2 regions of the Thermus thalpophilus genome follow, and region 2 is predicted to be linked to the other one. Evidence: riboswitches for the same ligand, from Rfam matches in the RefSeq annotation. Region 2 holds a riboswitch; the other holds the start of a gene.
The links. Region 2 has a riboswitch for thiamine pyrophosphate ahead of thiE (thiamine phosphate synthase). Riboswitches for the same ligand answer to the same signal wherever they lie in the genome.
Positions count from the first base shown of each region.

Region 1: it holds a riboswitch for thiamine pyrophosphate, as region 2 does, so the genes downstream of both, L0D17_RS02560 (thiamine ABC transporter substrate-binding protein) here and thiE (thiamine phosphate synthase) in region 2, are expected to answer to the same signal.

Region 1 is NZ_JAKTNS010000003.1:108,859-115,054, reverse strand. Features, by position in the region: gene rpoC (DNA-directed RNA polymerase subunit beta') at 1-2,195, shown strand, start outside; gene L0D17_RS02575 (fuculose-1-phosphate aldolase) at 2,253-2,831, shown strand; gene L0D17_RS02570 (hypothetical protein) at 2,828-3,067, shown strand; gene L0D17_RS02565 (alpha/beta fold hydrolase) at 3,037-3,885, shown strand; TPP riboswitch at 3,891-3,984, shown strand; gene L0D17_RS02560 (thiamine ABC transporter substrate-binding protein) at 4,003-5,037, shown strand; gene L0D17_RS02555 (ABC transporter permease) at 5,041-6,196, shown strand, end outside.
Region 2 is NZ_JAKTNS010000024.1:8,340-14,535, forward strand. Features, by position in the region: gene thiC (phosphomethylpyrimidine synthase ThiC) at 1-996, opposite strand, end outside; gene L0D17_RS08955 (NAD(P)/FAD-dependent oxidoreductase) at 993-1,922, opposite strand; gene L0D17_RS08960 (thiazole synthase) at 1,919-2,701, opposite strand; gene thiS (sulfur carrier protein ThiS) at 2,702-2,896, opposite strand; gene thiE (thiamine phosphate synthase) at 2,883-3,503, opposite strand; TPP riboswitch at 3,573-3,682, opposite strand; gene L0D17_RS08975 (nitrite/sulfite reductase) at 4,173-5,918, shown strand; gene L0D17_RS08980 (uroporphyrinogen-III synthase) at 5,929-6,196, shown strand, end outside.

The DNA of each region.
Region 1 (6,196 bases), on a different contig from region 2:
AGGTCCGGCGGGAGAAGAAGGGGGCGGGCCGGGAGTTCGCCACCCCCGAGGAGGCCCTGGCCGCCCACGAGCGGGGCGAGGTGGCCCTGAACGCCCCCATTAAGGTGGCGGGCAAGGAAACCAGCGTGGGCCGGCTCAAGTTCGTCTTCGCCAACCCGGACGAGGCCCTTCTGGCCGTGGCCCACGGCCTTCTGGACCTGCAGGACGTGGTCACGGTGCGCTACCTGGGCAAGCGGCTGGAAACGAGCCCGGGCCGCATCCTCTTCGCCCGCATCGTGGGCGAGGCGGTGGGGGACGAGAAGGTGGCCCAGGAGCTCCTCCAGATGGACGTGCCCCAGGAGAAGAACTCCCTCAAGGACCTGGTCTACCAGTCCTTCCTGCGCCTGGGCATTGAAAAAACGGCCAAGCTGCTGGACGCCCTCAAGTACTACGGCTTCACCCTCTCCACCACCAGCGGGATCACCATCGGCATTGACGACGCCGTGATCCCGGCGGAGAAGCAGAAGTACCTGGAAGAGGCCGACCGCAAGCTCCGCCAGATTGAGCAAGCCTACGAGATGGGCTTCCTCACCGACCGGGAGCGCTACGACCAGGTGATCCAGCTCTGGACGGAGACCACGGAGAAGGTCACCCAGGCGGTCTTCAAGAACTTTGAGGAGAACTATCCCTTCAACCCCCTCTACGTCATGGCCCAGTCCGGGGCCCGGGGTAACCCGCAGCAGATCCGCCAGCTTTGCGGCATGCGGGGCCTCATGCAAAAGCCCTCGGGGGAAACCTTTGAGGTGCCGGTGCGCTCCTCCTTCCGCGAGGGGCTCACGGTGCTGGAGTACTTCATCTCCAGCCACGGGGCGCGGAAGGGTGGGGCGGACACCGCCCTCAGGACCGCCGACTCGGGCTACCTCACCCGCAAGTTGGTGGACGTGGCCCACGAGATCGTGGTGCGGGAGGCGGACTGCGGCACCACCAACTACATCTCCGTCCCCCTCTTCCAGCCCGACGAGGTGACCCGCTCCTTGCGCCTCAGGAAGCGCTCGGACATTGAGGCGGGGCTTTACGGCAGGGTGCTGGCCCGGGAGGTGGAGGTGCAGGGGGTGCGCCTCGAGGAGGGCCGCTACCTCTCCTTGGAGGACGTGAACCTCCTCATCAAGGGGGCGGAGGCCGGGGAGATCAAGGAAGTGCCCGTGCGGAGCCCCCTCACCTGCCAGACCCGCTACGGGGTGTGCCAGAAGTGCTACGGGTATGACCTTTCCATGGCCCGGCCCGTGTCCATCGGCGAGGCGGTGGGGGTGGTGGCGGCGGAGTCCATCGGGGAGCCCGGCACCCAGCTCACCATGCGCACCTTCCACACCGGCGGCGTGGCCACGGGCACGGACATCACCCAGGGTCTGCCCCGCGTCATTGAGCTCTTTGAGGCCCGCAGGCCCAAGGCCAAGGCAGTGATCTCGGAGATTGACGGCGTGGTGCGCATTGAGGAAACCGAGGAGAAGCTTTCCGTCTTCGTGGAGTCCGAGGGCTTCGCCAAGGAGTACAAACTCCCCAAGGACGCCCGCTTGGTGGTGAAGGACGGGGACTACGTGGAGGCGGGCCAGCCCCTAACCCGCGGGGCCATTGACCCCCACCAGCTCCTGGAGGCCAAGGGGCCGGAGGCGGTGGAGCGCTACCTGGTGGACGAGATCCAGAAGGTTTACCGGGCCCAGGGGGTGAAGCTCCACGACAAGCACATCGAGATCGTGGTGCGGCAGATGCTCAAGTACGTGGAGGTCACCGACCCCGGGGACAGCCGTCTCCTGGAGGGCCAGGTCCTGGAGAAGTGGGACGTGGAGGCCCTGAACGAGCGGCTCATCGCCGAGGGCAAGACCCCGGTGGCCTGGAAGCCCCTCCTCATGGGGGTGACCAAGAGCGCCCTCTCCACCAAGAGCTGGCTTTCCGCCGCCAGCTTCCAGAACACCACCCACGTCCTCACCGAGGCGGCCATCGCCGGCAAGAAGGACGAGCTCATCGGCCTCAAGGAAAACGTCATCCTGGGCCGCCTGATCCCCGCCGGCACCGGCTCCGACTTCGTGCGCTTCACCCAGGTGGTGGACCAGAAGACCCTGAAGGCCCTGGAGGAGGCCCGCAAGGAGGCGGTGGAGGCCACCAAGGAGGCCCCCGCCCGCCGGGCCCCCCGCCGGGAACAGCCGGGCAAGCAGGCTTAAGGAAAGGCTTAAGAGGCGGCGGGTTCTCCCCGCCGTCTCTTGGCCCATAATGGGGCCATGTTGGCCAAGCTCTACGCCGCCTTTCGCCAAGTGGGGGAAGACCTCTTCGCCCAGCGCCTCATCTCCGCCACCGCGGGCAACTTTTCCGCGCGCACCAAGGAGGGTTTCCTCATCACCAAAAGCGGGGTGCAGAAGGCCCGGCTTACCCCGGAGGACCTGGTGGAGGTGCCCTTAGAGGGCCCCTTCCCCCCGGGGGCCAGCGTGGAAAGCGTGATCCACCGGGAGGTTTACCGGCGGACGGGGGCCAAGGCCCTGGTCCACGCCCACCCCCGGGTGGCGGTGGCCCTCTCCTTGCACCTGGAGCGGCTCGTACCCTTGGACCTCGAGGGCCAGTACCACCTCAAGGAAGTCCCCGTGCTCTCCCCCAAGACCACCTCCGCCACGGAAGAGGCGGCCTTGGCGGTGGCGGAAGCGCTCGGGGAGCACCCGGTCTGCCTCCTCAAGGGGCATGGGGCCTTTGCCTTGGGGCGCAAGGAAAAGCCGGAAGAAGCGCTTCTGGAGGCCTATAGCCTCCTCACCACCTTGGAGGAAAGCGCCGAGATCCTCCTTTACCATCGGCTTTGGGGGAAGGGATGAAGGTGCTCTTCGTGGAGGGCAAGGAACGGGAACCCCTTTGGGCGCTGGCGCAAAGGCTTCCCCACCCCCACTGGCTCCTGGCGGGGGAAGGGGTGTTCCTCCTTCAGGTCTTCGGCGCCTCGGAGGAGGCCAAGGCCTTGGCGGAGGGCCTCCCCGGGGTCAGGGTCTGGACCTTTACCTTGGAGGATGGGGTAGTCTATAGGGGATGCGGGAAGAAATCGGCTACATCCCCGTAGGGGAGGCGGAGCTCTATGTGGAGGATGTGGGGGATGTGCACGCCCCCGCCCTTTTGGTCCTCCACGGGGGCCCCGGGGGAAACGCCTACGTCCTCCGGGAAAGCCTCCAGGACCACCTGGAAGGCTTCCGCGTGGTCTACTTTGACCAGCGGGGCTCGGGGCGGAGCCTGGAGCTTCCGCAAGACCCCCGGCTCTTCACCCTTGACGCCCTGGTGGAGGACACCCTGGCCCTGGCCGAGGCCTTGGGGATAGAGCGGTTTGGCCTTCTGGCCCACGGCTTCGGGGCGGTGGTGGCCCTGGAGGTCCTCCGCCGCTACCCCGAGGCGGAAGGGGCCTTGCTCTTAGGCCCTTGGGTGAACTTCCCCTGGCTCGCCGCCCGCCTGGCGGAGGCAGCGGGGCTCACCCCGGGGGAAGACCCGGAGGAAAACCTCAAGGCCGCCTTGGAAAAGGCCGAACCCAAGCTTCTTTTTGACCGCCTCATGTTCCCAAGCCCAAGGGGGCGCCTGGAGTACGAGTGGCTGGCGGAAGGCTCGGGCATCCTGGGCCCCGACACCCCGGCCCTGGCCTTCCTGCACAACGGGCTTTGGCGCCTGGACTACACCCCCTACCTCGCCCCTTCCCGCAAGGCCCTGGCGGTGGTGGTGGGGGAGCTGGACGGCACCAGCTACCCCTACGCCGAAGAGGTGGCGGAGCGGCTCAAAGCGCCCATCCGGGTGGTGCCCGGGGCGGGGCACTATCCCTGGATAGACGCCCCCGAGGCCTTCGCCGAGGCCTTCCGCGCCGCCCTCGCCCACGTCCTCGTCCCTCAAGGGTGGTAGACTAAGGACGTCACCGGGGGTGCCCCAAAAGGGGCTGAGAGATACCCTTGGAACCTGATCCGGGTAATGCCGGCGTAGGGAAGGTGACGGGCCCCTCCCGGTGACAAGGAGGGGTTTATGCGTAAAGCCTTGGCGTTGCTTCTCTTTTTGGCCTTCGGCCTGGCCCAGGAGATCACGCTCCTCACCCACCAAAGCTTCTCCCTGGACAAGGGCCTCATCGCCCAGTTTGAGCGGGAAACGGGCCTTAAGCTTCGCATCCTCAAGGCGGGGGATGCCGGGGAAACCCTGAACCGGGCCATCCTCACCAAAAGCGCCCCCATCGCCGACGTCCTCTACGGCTTTGACAACACCTTCCTCTCCCGGGCCCTGGAGGCGGACATCCTCCTCCCCTACCGGAGCCCGGAGATCCGAAACCTCAAGGCCACCTTGCTCCTGGACCCCACCTTCCGGGCCCTTCCCGTGGACTACGGCTGGGTGAGCCTGAACTACGATAGGGCCTACTTCCAGAACCGGCCCCTGCCCAAGGCCCCCGAGGACCTGGCCAAGCCCGAGTATGCCCGGCTTCTGGTGGTGGAAAACCCCGCCACCAGCTCCCCCGGCCTCGCCTTCCTCATGGCCACCGTGGCCCGCTTCGGCGAGGACGGCTACCTGGACTTCTGGGCCAAGCTCCGGGACGGCGGGGTGCGGGTGGCCAAGGGTTGGAGCGAGGCCTACTACACCCACTTCACCCTCTACAAGGGGGACCGGCCCTTGGTGGTTTCCTACACCACCAGCCCCGCCGCCGAGGTCTACTACTCCGAGGGCAAGTACCAAGAGCCCCCCACGGCCAACCTGTTCCCGGAGCTCGCCTTCTTCCAGGTGGAGTTCGTGGGCATCCTGAAGGGCACCAAGAACCTGGTAGGGGCCAAGAAGCTGGTGGACTGGCTCCTCTCCCGCCCCGTGCAGGAGAACATCCCCACGGAGATGTGGATGTACCCCGCCCGCCGGGACGCCAAGCTGCCCGAGGTCTTCCGCTTCGCCCCCGAGCCCGTGGGGAGCGTGCGGCTGGACCCCAAGCGCATGGCGGAGAACCGGGAGCGCTGGATTGACGAGTGGACCAAGGTGGTCCTCCAGGGGCAAAGCCCGGAGGCGGTGCGCCGGGGGCGGCGCTAGGCGATGGCCTGGCTCGCCAGGGGGGTGGTCCTCCCCTTCCTCGCCTTCGCCCTCTTCTACCCCCTTTTCCGCCTCCTCCTCCTGGGCGTAGGGGAGGGGTTTTGGAACGCCTGGACCAACCCCTATTACTGGGAGCGCTACCGCTTTAGCCTGGAGTACGGCCTGGCCTCGGCCCTCCTCACCCTCGCCCTGGCCCTCCCCCTGGCCTTCCTCTTCCGGCGGCGCTTCCCCTTGCGGGCCCTTTTCCTCTCCCTTTCCACTTTGCCCTTCGTCCTCCCCACCCCGGTGGTGGCCTTGGGGTTTTTGGCCCTCCTGGGCCCTCGAGGGCTTTTGGGGGTGGACCTTTACGGCACCTTCGCCCTCCTCCTCCTGGCGGCGGTTTTCTACAACCTGGGGCTCGCCCTACGGGTCCTCCTCCCCGTGGCCTTGGGCCTGGAGGAGCCCCTGCAGGCGGCGCGGAGCCTGGGGGCCACCCCTTGGCGCGCCTTCCTCCGGGTGGGGCTTCCCCTCCTCCTTCCCGCCCTGGGGGGCGCGGGGCTTCTCGTTTTCCTGTACACCTTCTCCGCCTTTGGGGTGCCCCTCCTCCTCGGGGGGCCCCGGCACGCCACCCTCGAGGTGGAGGTCTACACCCTCCTGGCCCACCGCCTGGCCCTGCCCGAGGCCAGCGCCCTCATGGCCTGGCAGCTTTTCACCCTGGGGGCCTTGGTCCTCCTCCACCTGCGCCTCAAGGCCCACCCCCTTCCCCCAGGGCCCCTTCTTCCCGCCCCCTCCCTGGCTTACCCCTTGGGGCTTGGGGCCTTTTTCCTTCTCCTCTACGCCCCCCTCCTGGCCCTCTTCGCCCAAGGGAGCCTTTCCGCCCTCCGCTCCGCCTGGGTCTCGGAGGACTTCACCCCCCTGCCCTTGGCCCTGGCCAACTCCGTGCGCTTCACCCTCCTCGCCCTCCTCCTGGCCCTGCCCCTGGGGGTGGCCTACGGGGTGGCGGCGCGGCGGAGCGGGCTATGGGACCTTCTGGGCCTCTTCCCCCTTATGGTGAGCCCGGTGGCGGTGGGCCTCGGCTACCTGGTGGCCTACCCTGGCCTTCGGGGCTCCTTGCTCCTCCTCCTCACCGCCTACGCCCTCCTGGCCTACCCCCTCTTGGCCCGGACCCTCCTGCCGGCCC
Region 2 (6,196 bases):
CTCCGCCGGGGTCAGGTAGCAAAGCATGTCCGCACCCCACCAGCCCGCCAAGGCTCCCCCAATGGCCCCGGCGATGTGGTCAAAGCCGGCGGCGGTGTCCACGGGGAGCATCCCCAGGATGTAGAAGGGCGCATACCCCGTGAGCTTCTTCTGGATCTGGACGTTGGTGGCCACCTCGTTCAAGGGGATGTGCCCGGGGCCTTCCACCATGGCCTGGACCCCGGCGCGCCGCGCCCGCTCCATCAGCTCCCCAATGGTGAGGAGCTCGGCGATCTGCGCCCGGTCGGTGCTGTCCGCCAGGGAGCCGGGACGCAGACCGTCCCCCAGGGAGAGGGTCATGTCGTAGGTGCGGGCGATGTCCAGGAGGTCGTCAAAGCGGGCGTAGAGGGGGTTCTCCTCCCCCCGGTGGAGCATCCAGGCGGCCATGAGCCCTCCTCCCCGGCTCACGATGCCCGTGGTGCGGGGGCTATTTCGGTAGACCTCCAGGTTCTTCAAGGTCACCCCCACGTGCACGGTGATGTAGTCCACCCCCTGCTTCCCGTGCTCCTCAATGACCTCAAAGAGCTCGTCCGCGGACATGTCAAAGAAGTTCTTGCGCTTGGCGGCGCGGAACTCCGCCTCGTAGACGGGCACGGTGCCCAGGGGGACGGTGGCCACCTCGAGGATCCGCCGCCGGATCTCCTTGAGGTCCCCCCCGGTGGAGAGGTCCATGATGGTGTCCGCCCCGTAGCGGATGGCCACCTTGGCCTTCTCCACCTCCTCCTCCACCTCCACGTAATCGTAAGAGGTGCCCAGGTTGGCGTTGATCTTCACGGAAAGCCCCTCGCCAATACCCTTGAAGTCCACCAAGGTGGCGTGGTTCTTGTTGCGGGGGATGACGATCCGCCCCGAAGCCACCCCTTCCCGCACGAACTCGGGGGAAACCCCCTCCCGCTCCGCCACGTAGGCCATCTCCTCGGTGATGATCCCCTTCCTCGCCGCTTCCAGCTGCGTCATCCTTCCACCCCCATCAGTTTTAGAAGCCGCTTCGCCGTCCAAGGAGCGAGGAGCACGCCGTTTCGGCCGTGCCCCGCCGCCGCGTACACGCCCTCCCCCACCTCGCCCACAAAGACCTCCCCCATGGGCCGGTAGCCCCAAACCGCTCCCCTAAACCGGGCCTCGGCCAGGAGGGGAAAGCGCTCGTGGGCGTAGTCGGCCAGCCACCGGAGCCCAAAGAGGTCCACCCCTTCCCGCCATCCCTCCCGCCCCGTGGCCCCCACGTAGACCCCTCCCCCCCGGGGGAGGAGGTACCCCTCCCCGGCGAAGAGGGGGCCGGGGGGAGGGGGGCCTTGGAGGAGGAGGGCCTCCCCCCTAAGGGGCCGCACCCCGAGGCCAAAGCGGGCGGCCCAGGCTCCCACGGCAAGGACCACATGTCGGGCCTGCACCGCACCCCCCGGGAAGGCCACCCTTCCCTCCTCCACCGCCTCCACCTCCACGGGCCAGAGGGAAACACCCCTCCGGGCCAGGAGGGCAAGGAGGGCCTCCCGGAGCGCCGCGGCGTGGAGGTAGCCCCCGGGAAAGCGCCTCGCCCCCAAGCCCCCCCGCACCGGATAGGGCAGGGCCTCCTCCGCCTGCCAGGCCGCCTTCTCCCCTTCCCCCAGGGCCACCACGAAGGTGCCGGAAAAGCCGGCCTCCACGGGAAAACCCTCGTCCCTTAGCTCCGCCAAAAGCTCGGGGTAGTAGTCCAGGGCGAAAAGGCCCGCCTCAAGAAGCTCTCCCGAAAGCCCCTCGGGGTAGGGGGCGAGCATCCCGGCGCTCGCCCGGGTGGCGGCCCCCTCCTTCCCCGCATCCAGCAGGACCACCTGAAGCCCCCGCTTGGCGAGCTCGTAGGCGGTGAGGGCCCCGATGATCCCCGCCCCCACCACGGCCACCTCGGCCCTCACCCCCGCCTCCCCAAGGGCACCCCCTCCGTGGGGCTCGAGGGGCTCGCCGCCTCCCTTGGCCGCATGGGGCCTGCCAGATGGGCCCTCCTCCCCGCCTCCACCGCAAGCCGGAAGGCCTCGGCCATGGCCACGGGGTCCTCCGCCTCGGCGATGGCGGTGTTGACCAGGACGGCATCCAGCCCGAGCTCCATCACCTCCGCGGCATGGGAGGGAAGGCCAAGCCCGGCGTCCACCACCACCGGGGGGAGGCTTGGGCGCTCCCGGGCGAAGAGCTCCAGAAGGGCCCGGGTCCTCACCCCCCAGCCCGAGCCGATGGGGGCGGCCAAGGGCATCACCGTGGCGGTGCCGAGGGCGGCAAGCCGCTTGGCCAGGACCAGGTCGGGCCCCATGTAGGGCAGGACCACGAAGCCCTCCTCCAAAAGCCTCTCCGCGGCCTTTAGCGTCTCCAAGGGGTCAGGGAGAAGGTAGGTGGAATCGGGGATGACCTCCAGCTTCACCCAGTTCTCCCCGGTGAGGAGGCGGCCCAGCCGGGCGAGGCGCACCGCCTCCTCCGCCGTCTTGGCCCCGGCGGTGTTGGGGAGAAGCCGCACCCCCTCCAGGGCCTCCAGAAGCCCCACGTGCCCCGGGGCCCCCACCTCCACCCGCCTCACGGAAACCGTCACCACCTCCGCTCCCGCCGCCTCTATGGCCTCCCGCATCACCCCGAAGTCCTTGAACTTGCCGGACCCCAGGATGAGGCGGCTTTTTAGCTCCCGGTCGCCCACCTTCCAGCTATCCATCTAGCCCCCCTGCATCAGGGCCACCACCTCCACCACGTCGCCCTCCTTCAAGACCCGCTCCGGCACCTCAGCCCCAGGGAACGCCTCCTCGTTGAGGAGGACGGCGACCCGTTCCAAGGCCACGCCCAGTTCCTCCAGGACCTCTTTAAGCGTCCTGCCCTCCAAGGGCTTGGGCTCGCCGTTAAGCCACACCATAAAGCCGCTCCCGGAAGGCCTTGGCCGCGCCCTCGGGGTCCTCGGCGTCCAGGATGGCCCGAACCACCACCACGCGCCTCGCCCCAGCCTCGAGGACCCGGTCCAGGTTGATGAGGTCAATGCCGCCGATGGCGAACCAGGGCTTCTCCCCCAGGTGCTCCGCCGCAAAGCGGACGTAGCCCAGCCCCGCCGCTTTCCGCCCCGGCTTGGTGGGCGTCTCCCACACCGGCCCCACGGAAAGGTAATCGGCCCCCTCATCCAGGGCCTTTAGCGCCTGCTCCGGGGCGTGGGTGGAGCGGCCGATTAAGCCCTGGAAGAAGCGCCGCGCCTCCGCTGGCGTGAGGTCCCCCTGCCCCAGGTGCACCCCATCCGCCCCCAGGAGGGCGGCCAGGTCCGGGCGGTCGTTGAGGAAAAAGGGAACCCCGTAGCCCTTGGCCAAGGCCAGCATCCGCTCTCCCAGCTCCAGGATGGGCCTCGCCTCCCAGTCCTTGGCCCGAAGCTGCAAAACCTCCACGCCGCCCCCAAGGGCCCGCTCGGTGCGGTCCAAAATCTTTTCCCTAGACCACCCCGGCCTTGGGGTCACCACCAGGTAGAGCCTCCCAAGCAACCTTCCACCCCCTCAGGCCAGCGGGAAAAGCCCACGCGGCCCACGGGGTGTTGGGTTTTGGGGGATTTGGGTCTTCCGCATAGGCTTCCCTCCGCCGGCATTACCCGGATCAGGTTCCAAGGGTTGCTGGGAAACACCCAGCTCTCAGCCCCTCCATTGGGGCACCCCTAGCCTGCCCCCTTACTATAGCACGCCCCCCTTGCCGGAAAGGGAAGGAAGCTACCCTGGGAAAAACCCATGCGCCCCCGTCTCGCCCCCGCCCTTCTCCTGTGGCTCCCTTCATTCTTCCCCCAGGCCCGACCCCATGCACCTGGGCCTGGCCGTGGCGGCCTTTCTGCTCCTTCTTGCCGGGGCGCTTTTCCTCTTCCTTGCCGCCCTCCTTCCCCCCTGGCCCTTGGCCTTCTTTTGTTACCCCTCTTCCAACCCTTTGGGGACGCCCCGGGCCAAACCCTTCCCATCCCGGCCCGGTGGGGGGCTCTGGCCTTGGGTGTAGCCCTAAGCGACCTCGGCCGCCTAGCGGGAACACCCGCAGGGACCCCTCCCACGTCGCCCCAACCCCCGTCCATTCCCCCTACGGGGCCCAGGATTTGGTGGCGCATACCCTTGACTTTTACAGACTCAATGGTATATCTTCCTGGGTAACCCCCGAGGCCGGGGGAGGGAGGGAAGATGCCAGGGGTTAGGGAGATCCAGCAGGACGAAGCGGTGGAAGCGGAAATCCGCTACCTCGAGGCCATGATCGCCCGCCTCGAGGCGGGGGAGGAAGACCCCGAGGACTTCCGGGTCTTTCGCCTTAAGAACGGGATCTATGGGATCCGGGGACGCCCCGAGCACCACATGATCCGCATCAAGCTCCCCGTGGGCCGCACCACCCCTGAAGGCCTAAGGGTGCTGGCGGAGGTGGCCGAGCGCTACGCGGAAAACCGCCTGGCCCACGTGACCACCCGCCAGGCGGTGCAGCTCCACCACGTGCACCGCCGGGACGTGCCCAAGGTGCTCCGGGCGGTGAACGCCGTGGGCCTCACCACCCGGGAGGCCTGCGGCCACTCCATCCGGGCCATCACCTGTTGCCCCTACGCCGGGGTCTCCCCGGAGGAGCCCTTTGACGTCACCCCCTACGCGGAGCGGGCGTACCGCTACTTCCTCCGCCACCCCGTGGGGCAGAACCTGCCCCGTAAGTTCAAGGTGGCCTTTGAAGGGTGCGCCACAGACCACGCCCGCACCCCCATCCACGACATCGGGGTGGTGGCGGCGGTGGAGGGGGGGAAGCGGGGCTTCCGCATCTACGTGGGCGGGGGGCTTGGGGCGGCCCCCATGAGCGCCGAGCTTTTGGAGCCCTTCACCCCCGAGGAGGACCTCCTCCCCACCATGCTCGCCATCATCCGCCTCTTTGACCGCTACGGGAACCGCAAGGTCCTCACCCAGGCCCGGCTCAAGTTCCTGGTGAAGAAGTGGGGCATCGCCGCCTTCCGGGAGGCGGTGCGGGAGGAACGGCGCCTGGTGAAGCTCACGGCCAGCGGGGCGGACCTCGAGGCCTGGGCCCCTCCCGAGGAAGCCCCGCCCCCTCGCCTCCCCAATCCTCCCCAAAAGCCCTTCTCCTTCGCCCCGGGCTTTGACGCTTGGCGGCGCACGAACCTCTTCCGGCAGAAGCAGGAAGGCTTCTACACCGTCACCGTCCGCCTACCCTTGGGGGACATCACCCCGGAGGGCCTTAGGGCCCTGGCGGAGATCGCGGAAACCTATGCTGGGGAGATCCGGAGCGCCATCAGCCAGAACCTCCTCCTCCGCTTCGTCCCGGAGGAGGCCTTAGGGGGGCTTTACGAGGCCCTTTTGCAGGCGGGCCTAGCCCACGCCGAGGCCCACACCGTCCTGGACATCACCCGCTGCCCTGGGGCCGACACCTGCAACCTGGCCATCACCCGCTCCCGGGGCCTAGCCCAAGCCCTGGGGGAAAGGCTGGAGGCCCTACCCCTGGCCCAGGACCCAGGGGTGAAGGCCATCAGCATCAAGATCTCCGGCTGCCCCAACTCCTGCGGCCAGCACCACATCGCCGACATCGGCTTCTACGGCTCCAGCCGCAAGGTGGAGGACCGCGAGGTGCCCCACTACGTCCTCCTCTTGGGCGGGCGCACCCGGGAGGGGGAGGCCCGCTTCGGCCAGGTGGTGGGCCGCATCCCCGCCCGCCGGGTCCCCGAGGCGGTGGAGCGGATCCTAAAGCGCTACGAGGCGGAGCGGCAGAATGGGGAGAGCTTCCAAGCCTACTTGGACCGCGTGGGGCCCGCCTCCTTCAAGGCCGTTCTCCAGGACCTTCAGGAGGTACCTCCCTACGCGGAGGCCCCGGAGTTCTACCAGGACCTGGGGGCGGAAGGGGAGGCGTTCAGCGTGCAGCTTGGGCGCGGGGAGTGCGCCGTATAGGGAGGTGGCCATGCGCATCGCCTACGCCGGCCTAAGGCGAAGGGAGGAGTTTAAAGCCCTGGCGGAGAAGCTCGGCTTCACGCCTTTGCTCCTCCCCGCCCAGAGCACGGAAAGGGTACCCGTGCCCGAGTACCAGGACCGCCTCCGGGAACTGAGCCAAGGGGTGAACCTCTTCCTCGCCACCACCGGGGTGGGGGTGCGGGACCTCCTGGAGGGGGGTAGGGCCCTGGGCCTGGACCTTAAGGCCCCCCTGGCCCAAGCCCACCGCCTGGCCCGGG